One region of the Bradyrhizobium sp. CCBAU 11361 genome, then DNA from elsewhere that is predicted to be linked to it. Evidence: predicted binding sites of a transcription regulator. Region 1 holds the regulator's gene; the other holds the start of a gene.
What was found. Region 1 encodes LexA, which represses DNA repair genes until DNA is damaged. Its sites were predicted from a motif close to TGTTCNNNNTGTGTTCNG; they were not measured.
Positions count from the first base shown of each region.

Region 2: ruvC (crossover junction endodeoxyribonuclease RuvC) is a predicted target of LexA. The motif match lies at 2,512-2,529, and genes of this name have one in related genera.

Region 1 covers NZ_LBJZ01000195.1:234,231-238,411, forward strand. Annotated here, with positions in the region: gene XI08_RS36645 (molybdopterin molybdotransferase MoeA) at 1-1,133, shown strand, start outside; gene lexA (transcriptional repressor LexA) at 1,309-2,010, shown strand; gene XI08_RS36655 (hypothetical protein) at 2,189-2,443, shown strand; gene XI08_RS36660 (hypothetical protein) at 2,585-3,019, shown strand; gene XI08_RS36665 (GAF domain-containing protein) at 3,240-4,181, shown strand.
Region 2 covers NZ_LBJZ01000199.1:275,093-279,273, reverse strand. Annotated here, with positions in the region: gene XI08_RS42825 (DUF6869 domain-containing protein) at 1-194, opposite strand, end outside; gene ruvB (Holliday junction branch migration DNA helicase RuvB) at 288-1,319, opposite strand; gene ruvA (Holliday junction branch migration protein RuvA) at 1,340-1,957, opposite strand; gene ruvC (crossover junction endodeoxyribonuclease RuvC) at 1,954-2,481, opposite strand; gene XI08_RS42805 (YebC/PmpR family DNA-binding transcriptional regulator) at 2,715-3,461, opposite strand; gene XI08_RS42800 (methyl-accepting chemotaxis protein) at 3,663-4,181, shown strand, end outside.

The DNA of each region.
Region 1 (4,181 bases):
ACGAAGCCTACCACCACGTGCTCGCGCGCGACGTCGCGGCGCGGCGTACCCAGCCGCCGGAGGCGATGTCGGCGATGGACGGTTACGCCGTGCGCGCGGCCGATGCGGCCAAGGTCGACGCACAGCTCACCGTGATCGGCGAGGTCGCGGCGGGCGGCCGGCCGTTCGCGGGAGCAGTCGGCGCCGGCGAAGCGGTGCGAATCTTCACCGGCGGCGTCGTTCCCGCTGGCGCGGACGCGGTCGTGATCCAGGAGGACACGGTCGCCGAGGGCAAGCGCATCACGATCAAGGAAGCCGCTATCGCCGGTCGGCACATCCGCCCCGCCGGCGTCGACTTCCGCGAGGGCGACGTGCTCCTGCGCATGGGAACCCGGCTCACCGAGCGCGACCTCGCACTCGCCGCCGGGATGAATCACCCGCACCTCCCCGTCCGCCGCCGTCCGAAGGTCGCGATCCTCGCCACCGGCGACGAGCTGGTGATGCCGGGCATCAGCCCGGGTCCCGGCCAGATCGTCTATTCCAACGGCTACGCCCTGCACGCGCTCGCCCGCCAGGAGGGCGCAGATACCGTCGATCTCGGTGTTGCCGCTGATACGCTGGAGGCCACCACCGCCGGCATCCGCCGTGCCCGCGAGAGCGGCGCCGATGTCCTGATTACGACCGGCGGCGCCTCGGTCGGCGACCACGATCTGGTCCAGCAGGCGCTGAGGGACGAAGGCATCGCGATGGCGTTCTGGAAGATCGCGATGCGGCCGGGCAAGCCGATGATGCACGGCCGGTTAGGAGCGATGGGTGTGATCGGCCTGCCCGGCAATCCCGTGTCGTCCTATGTGTGCGCCTTCCTGTTCATGGTGCCGTTGATTCGCGCTCTGTCGGGCCGCGCGGTGATTCATCATCGTCGCGAGCGCGCCGTGCTCGGCCGCGAGGTCGGTGCCAATGACCAGCGCGAAGATTACCTGCGCGCACGCCTGGAGCGGCGCGACGACGGCACGCTTGTCGCCCTTCCCGTCAATCATCAGGATTCCTCGCTGCTTGCGAATCTCGCTGCGGCACAGGCACTTCTCGTGCGCGCGCCGTTCGCGCCCAAGGCCGAGGCCGGCACGCCTTGCGAGGTGCTGCGACTGCCCGCCTGAACCCGCAGGTCGTGCGCGTTCCGCGAACTTTGTCGCGTTCACGGTAAATTAAGCAGTTGCGGAACACATATCGAACATATAGTGTCCGTTCATGATTTGTTTCGAGCATCTAGCGGCTCGCCGCTGAATTCACCGTCTCGGAATCGAACGACATCAACCGGGGGATTTGGTCGAGATGTTAACGCGCAAACAATACGAGCTTCTGCGATTCATCAGCGAGCGTTTGAAGGAAAGCGGCGTGCCGCCCTCCTTCGACGAGATGAAGGACGCGCTCGACCTGCGCTCGAAGTCAGGCATCCATCGCCTGATCACCGCACTGGAGGAGCGCGGCTTCATCCGGCGTCTGCCCAACCGGGCCCGCGCGATCGAGGTGATCAAGCTGCCCGAGCTCCAGGCCGCCGCCGGCAACCGGCGTGGCTTCACGCCGAGCGTCATCGAGGGCAATCTCGGCAAGGTGCGAGCGAGCTCCAGCGCCTCCGTGGACGAGGGCGAACGCCCCGTTGCGGTGCCGGTGATGGGCCGCATCGCGGCCGGCACGCCGATCGAAGCGCTGCAGACCCGCAGCCACACCATCAGCGTACCGCCTGACATGCTCGGGTCGGGCGAGCACTACGCGCTCGAAGTGCGCGGCGACTCGATGGTCGAAGCCGGCATCCTCGACGGCGACATGGCGCTGATCCAGCGCAACGAGAGCGCCGACACCGGCGACATCGTGGTGGCGCTGATCGACGACGAGGAAGCGACGCTGAAGCGCTTTCGCCGCCGCGGTGCCTCGATCGCGCTCGAGCCCGCCAATGCGGCCTATGAGGTCCGCATCCTGCCGCCCAACCGGGTGAAGATTCAGGGCAAGCTGATCGGCCTTTACCGCAAGTACTGAGCGCGCTCCGCCGGTTGGCGACCCGCGCGTTGACGATTGGAGCGGACGATTGTCCGCTCCGGCTGGATAGTCTTTCTGGTTTTGCACAGATTATCCGGCCCCTCTCCAGCGGTACATCCTCGGGCACGCCGCACGAAGCCCTCATCGCTTCGCGACGCTGGAGATCGAGGAGACCATCATGCGCAAGATCGTTTTGAGCGCCGTCACGATCACGCTGATCGCAGCATCAGCGTCGCAAGCCTTCGCCGCACAGTCACACCATGTCCGCAAGGCAGCGCAGACGACGACGAGCGAGCAATTGCGCAATGCCCGCAACGCCGTCGCGAAGCCGTCGCAACCCGCTGGCAATATTCGGGCTGGTCGGCACCTGCTGGTCGCTGACGGGGACGCACGCCAAATGCACAGAAGCGGACTTTGTTCCTCGTGCATTTGAAAAAGATATTGTGATGGCAGCCTGCGGATCTAAGTCGCAGATTTGCCTACAACCGAGAAGACGCTAACATGCTTCCACTCTGATAGGGGCTAGTGCCTCCGAAGGAGGCGCGGGTCGCTATCCCTGAATGAGGAGCACCCGATGTGTGACTACAGTCTGCATGCCGTCGCGACGCGTCCCGCAGAAGTCGGCGAGACGATCGTCACGACCACTTTCCGAGGCACCTCGACGCGCGGCTTCGCCTCTGAAGCCGACATGTCCGTCGCGGTCTGCCTGCTGCCGGGGACGGAGCTCGCCTTCGCCGACAACGTCCGCTACGACAATCGCTGGATCTGGACGCGCACCATCAACTCCCGCGTCGGCAAGTTCGGCAAGATCGATCCGCACATTCCCGATCGCCATCACGACGCGATCGAATTCCCCGACGGCAAATACGTACTGGTGACGCAGCTCGTCGAAGGCCAGCGCGCGACCGTGCTGCAGTTGCCGGTGACCCAGCCCGTCGGCGAGCGCGAGCACAAGCCGCAGGTCATCGCCGATGGTCGGCCGACCATCACCCGCCTGCCGATCGGCTGAGGCAGCTCCCCCGGCTCACGGGTCGGGGCCAGCATCGAAATCGCCATCGCCGGCCGTGGCCGGCGACGTGGTGCGGTTTGCGTCCTGAGAATCCAATCCGCGGAGATCCCCCGCGCCTCCCCGTCGCACGAAGTTTGCGCGGCTCTGCCTGAATTTTGAACGTCCACTCCGCGGCCAGATCGCCGATGCTGTCACTGGCTTGAGGCGGCGGACACGGTCGATGAAAACCTTCATTCGCGTCGTTGAACTCTGGGTGCCGGACCGGACGCGCATGCGGCTGGAATTCGGCGGCGGCCTCTATGGCGAAGGGCTGTCCGCGTTCAAGGCCGTGAGCGAGAATTTGCGTTTCGGATACGACGAGGGCCTTCCCGGCAAGGCCTGGGCCAGCGGCCATCCCGTGATCCTCACCAAATTCGCCAACTCCTATTTCAAGCGGACCGATCAGGCGCTCGCGGCCGGCCTCACATGCGGCGTGGCGGTGCCGGTGTTTTCAGGCGAATTCTTGCAGGCCGTCATGGTGCTGTTCTGCGGCGACGACGAGGCGCATGTCGGCGCGATCGAGCTCTGGCACAATGACCCCGATATCTCCCACGAGATGGGGCTCGTCGACGGCTACTATGGCACCGCCGACATGTTCGAGTTCAACTCCCGCCACACCAGGTTTCCCCGCGGCTTCGGCCTGCCCGGACGCACCTGGAAAGCGGGCCTGCCGCTGATCATCAAGGACCTGCACAACGCCAGGAGTTTTCTGCGCTGGGAAGACGCCGCCGAGGTCGGCATCAATCTCGGCGTCGGCGTGCCCTATCGGACCGGCGTCGACCAGACCTGGGTGCTGACTTTCCTCTCCGCGCAGGCGACGCCCATTGCGCGACGCTTCGAGATCTGGGTGCCGAACGAGGCCCGTTCGGCACTGGTCTTTCGCGCCGCCGATTGCAGCGCGCAGACCGACCTTGCCGCGCTCTACGCGGACAAATCCATCGCCAGGGGCGACGGCAGCATCGGCGGAGCCTGGGCCACCGGTATGCCCGCACTCAACGACGATCTCGCGCATGACGGCTCAGCCGCGGCCGCCGAGGCTCGCGCGTCTGGACTGAGCCAGATGGTGGCCCTGCCGGTGATCGGGGCCGCCGGGCTCGACGCCGTGCTGGCCTGGTACCTGTAG
Region 2 (4,181 bases), on a different contig from region 1:
GGCAGATGATCGAAATAGACCTTGATGGCCCAGATGCTGCCGACCTGGTCGCGACGGCTGACGCGCTGAAGCGCGCACCACATCGACGCCAGCTCGCCGAGCGGCATCGAATCCAGCAGCGCCTCGGTCTCGTCGGGCGTGCGCAGCTGCGGCGCGATGGTCTTGAGCAGCCTCGTGTCGTCCGTCGGCGCCATTCCTTCCCACTCCAGTCCGTGTGCGGCGATCATGTTCGCCGCGCGTTCGGATTAGTGCCGGGATGGAACCGGTGGGTTCATCGACTGCGGCGATCAGTCGTCGCTTTCGTCGGTGCCGAACAGGCCGAACTGTGCCGCATCGCGATTGGGTTCGGCGAGGCCAAGATGGCGGAAGGCGTGCGAGGTGAGCAGCCGGCCGCGCGGGGTGCGCTGGAGATAGCCGCACTGGATCAGATAGGGCTCGATGATGTCCTCGATCGCATCGCGCGGCTCGGAGAGCGCTGCGGCCATCGTCTCGACACCGACGGGACCGCCGCCATAGTTCATCGCGATGGTCGTGAGATAGCGGCGGTCCATGGCATCCAGGCCCGCGGCGTCGACCTCGAGCGCACTGAGTGCGTGATCGGCGATCTTGCGATCGATCGTGTCGGCATTCGCCGCCGAAGCAAAATCGCGCACGCGCCGGAGCAGGCGCCCGGCGATACGCGGCGTGCCGCGGGCGCGGCGCGCGATCTCGTTGGCGCCATCCGCGCTCATGCCGACGTTCAGCACGCGCGCGCCGCGGCTGACAATGCTCTCCAATTCCTCGATGGTGTAGAAATTGAGCCGGACCGGAATGCCGAAGCGATCGCGCAAGGGATTGGTGAGCAGGCCCGCACGCGTCGTGGCGCCGACGAGGGTGAATTTCGACAGCTCGATCTTCACCGAGCGCGCCGCCGGGCCCTCGCCGATGATGAGGTCGAGCTGAAAATCCTCCATCGCGGGATAGAGCACTTCCTCCACCGCCGGGCTCAGGCGATGGATCTCGTCGATGAAGAGCACGTCGCGCTCTTCGAGATTGGTCAGGAGCGCTGCGAGATCGCCGGCCTTGGCAATCACGGGACCCGATGTGGCGCGAAAGCCGACGCCGAGCTCCTTGGCCACGATCTGCGCCAGCGTGGTCTTGCCGAGGCCCGGGGGACCTACGAACAGCACGTGATCCAGCGCCTCGCCGCGCTTGCGCGCGGCCTCGATGAAGATCGAGAGATTCTTGCGGGCCTGCTGCTGGCCCACGAAGTCGGACAACGATTGCGGGCGCAGCGCGGTGTCGCCGACGTCATCGCTGCGGCGCTCGGGCGAAACCATGCGGTTGGCCTTGGGATCGCTCACTTCGCGAGTTCCTTCAGGCCGAGGCGAATGAGCTGCGCCGTCTCGGCGCCCTCACCCGCGCTGCGCGAGGCCGACGCAATGGCGGCCGCCGCCTGCGGCTGGCCGTAACCGAGATTGACCAGCGCGGAGATCGCATCCGCGACTGGCCGCGGCGCGCGCTGGTCGTCGACGGCGCCGGCAAGGTGCACCACGGCGGGATCGACATTGGCGAAGGCCGGCGCCTTGTCCTTCAATTCGGTGACGATGCGCTCGGCAACCTTGGGGCCGACGCCGGGCGTGCGTGCCACCGCGGCCTTGTCGCGCAGGGCAATCGCATTGGCGAGGTCGGACGGCGCCAGCGTGCCGAGTACCGCGAGCGCGACCTTGGCGCCGACGCCCTGCACGGTCTGGAGCAGGCGAAACCATTCGCGCTCCTGGTCGGTGCGGAAGCCGAACAGTTTGATCTGGTCCTCGCGGACATAGGTCTCGATCGACAGCACGGCGGCTTCGCCCGGCGAGGGCAGATGCTGCAGCGTGCGCGTCGAGCAATGCACCTGGTAGCCGACGCCGCCGACGTCGAGGATGACATAGTCCTCGCCGTAGGAATCGATCAGGCCCTTGAGCTTGCCAATCATATCCCCACCACCTTCAGCCTGAGCGCGGTGCTCTGGCGGTGGTGGGCGTGGGTGATGGCGATAGCGAGCGCGTCGGCGGCGTCCGCTGACGGCGGCTCGGCTTTCGGCAGCAATATCTTCAGCATCATCGCGATCTGTTGCTTGTCGGCATGGCCGGCACCGACCACGGTCTTCTTCACCTGGTTCGGCGCGTATTCGGCGACGCTGATGCCGAACATTGCGGGCGCCAGCATGGCGACGCCGCGGGCCTGGCCGAGCTTCAGGGTGGCAACGCCGTCCTTGTTGACAAAGGTCTGCTCGACCGCGGCTTCCATCGGCTTGTGATCGGACAGAACGGCCGCGAGCCCTTCATGGATCGCGAGCAGGCGGCTGGACAGCGGCAGGTCGTCCGGCGGTTCCACCGAGCCGCAGGCGACATAGATCAGGCGGTTGCCCTCGGCCTCGATCACGCCCCAGCCGGTACGGCGCAGGCCGGGGTCGATGCCGATGATGCGAACGGGGCCACGAATCGGGAGCGCAGTCATGGGCCAGTGATAGCGGCTGGCTGCCTGGAGCGAAACAGAAACAGAACGAAAGTAACAGGGGAAGTGGGTTCGCGGTGATGGTCGGACGGCGCCCGCCCTACACTCCGGCGTCATACCCCGCGAAAGCGGGGTATCCAGTACGCTCCGGCTTCTCCGTATCCATCCGGCGTCTCTGGAATACTGGGTCGCCCGGTCAAGCCGGGCGACGACAGCGGAGTTTGGAATTAACGGCCCTACCCGCCCATCTTCGCCATCAGCGCGTCCGACACCTCGAAATTGGCGTAGACGTGCTGGACGTCGTCGTGCTCGTTGAGCAGGTCCATCAGCTTGAGCAGCTTCTCGCCGGTCTCGTCGTCCACGGCGACCGTGTTCTGCGGCTTCCAGATCAGCGCGGCCTTGCGCGGCTCGCCGAACTTGGCTTCCAGCGCCTTGGCGACGTCGCGATAGCCTTCGGTCGAGGCGTAGATCTCGTGGCCGCCTTCGCCCGAGATCACGTCGTCGGCGCCGGCCTCGATCGCAGCATCCAGCACCGCGTCGTCGGAGGCGACGCTGCGGTCGTATTCGATGATGCCGGTGCGGTCGAACATGAAGGAGACCGAGCCGGTTTCGCCGAGGTTGCCGCCGGACTTGGTGAAGAAGGAGCGGATGTCGGAAGCGGCGCGGTTGCGGTTGTCGGTCAGCGCCTCGACGATGACGGCGACGCCGCCGGGGCCATAGCCCTCGTAGCGGATCTCGTCATAGTTCTCGCCGTCGCTGCCGAGCGCCTTCTTGATCGCGCGCTCGATATTGTCCTTCGGCATGTTCTCCTGGCGCGCGGCGATCACGGCGGCGCGCAGGCGCGGGTTCATGGCGGGGTCGGGCGTCCCCAGCTTGGCGGCGACGGTGATTTCCCGCGCCAGCTTGCCGAACAGCTTCGACTTCTGGGCATCCTGCCGCCCCTTGCGGTGCATGATGTTCTTGAATTGGGAATGTCCGGCCATGCGTGGTCTCGTAAAGGAATCGTCAGCCAAGGTGAGTGGGAAGCGCGGCCTTATAGGCCGCCAACCCACCGAAATGAAGAGGCTCTACGACTTTAAGGTAACACAGTAATGCCTCGGGCCTAGATGTCAGGCATCGTTAACCCTGACTTCATTCCGGACTGCGAAAATAACGTCCGACCGTCCCCCGACAAGAGAGACCTGATGGCGTTCGGACTATTTCGGAAGCGTCTGCCGGACATGGCTGCGCCTGCGGCCGCCCCGCAGGCTGCGCAGCCGCCGGCCCATTCCGAGCCCGGCCCGGCCACTGAGGGCGATTCGGCCAGGGAAATCCTGGAACTGCTGGAACTCGAGCTGGGCGCGATGATTCGCCAGCTCGAGCGCGCCGCCAATTCGGTGGCCGGCGGCGCCGAAGCGACCGCCGTGACCCTTGCGGCCATTCGCGACCGCACCGACGCCCTGACCGGCCGCACCAACGCCGCGCAGTCGACCGCATCCACCTTCGCCCATGCCGCCGACAAGTTCACCCAGTCCGCCCAAGGCATCGGGGCGCAGGTTCGCGAGGCCGGCAAGCTCGCCGACGAGGCCAGTGCCGCAGCGCAGGAAGCCCGCGCCAATGTCGACCGCTTGCGGGAATCCTCCGCCGCCATCGGCAACGTCGTCAATCTGATCGCGCAGATCGCGCGGCAGACGACCCTGCTCGCGCTCAACTCGACCATCGAG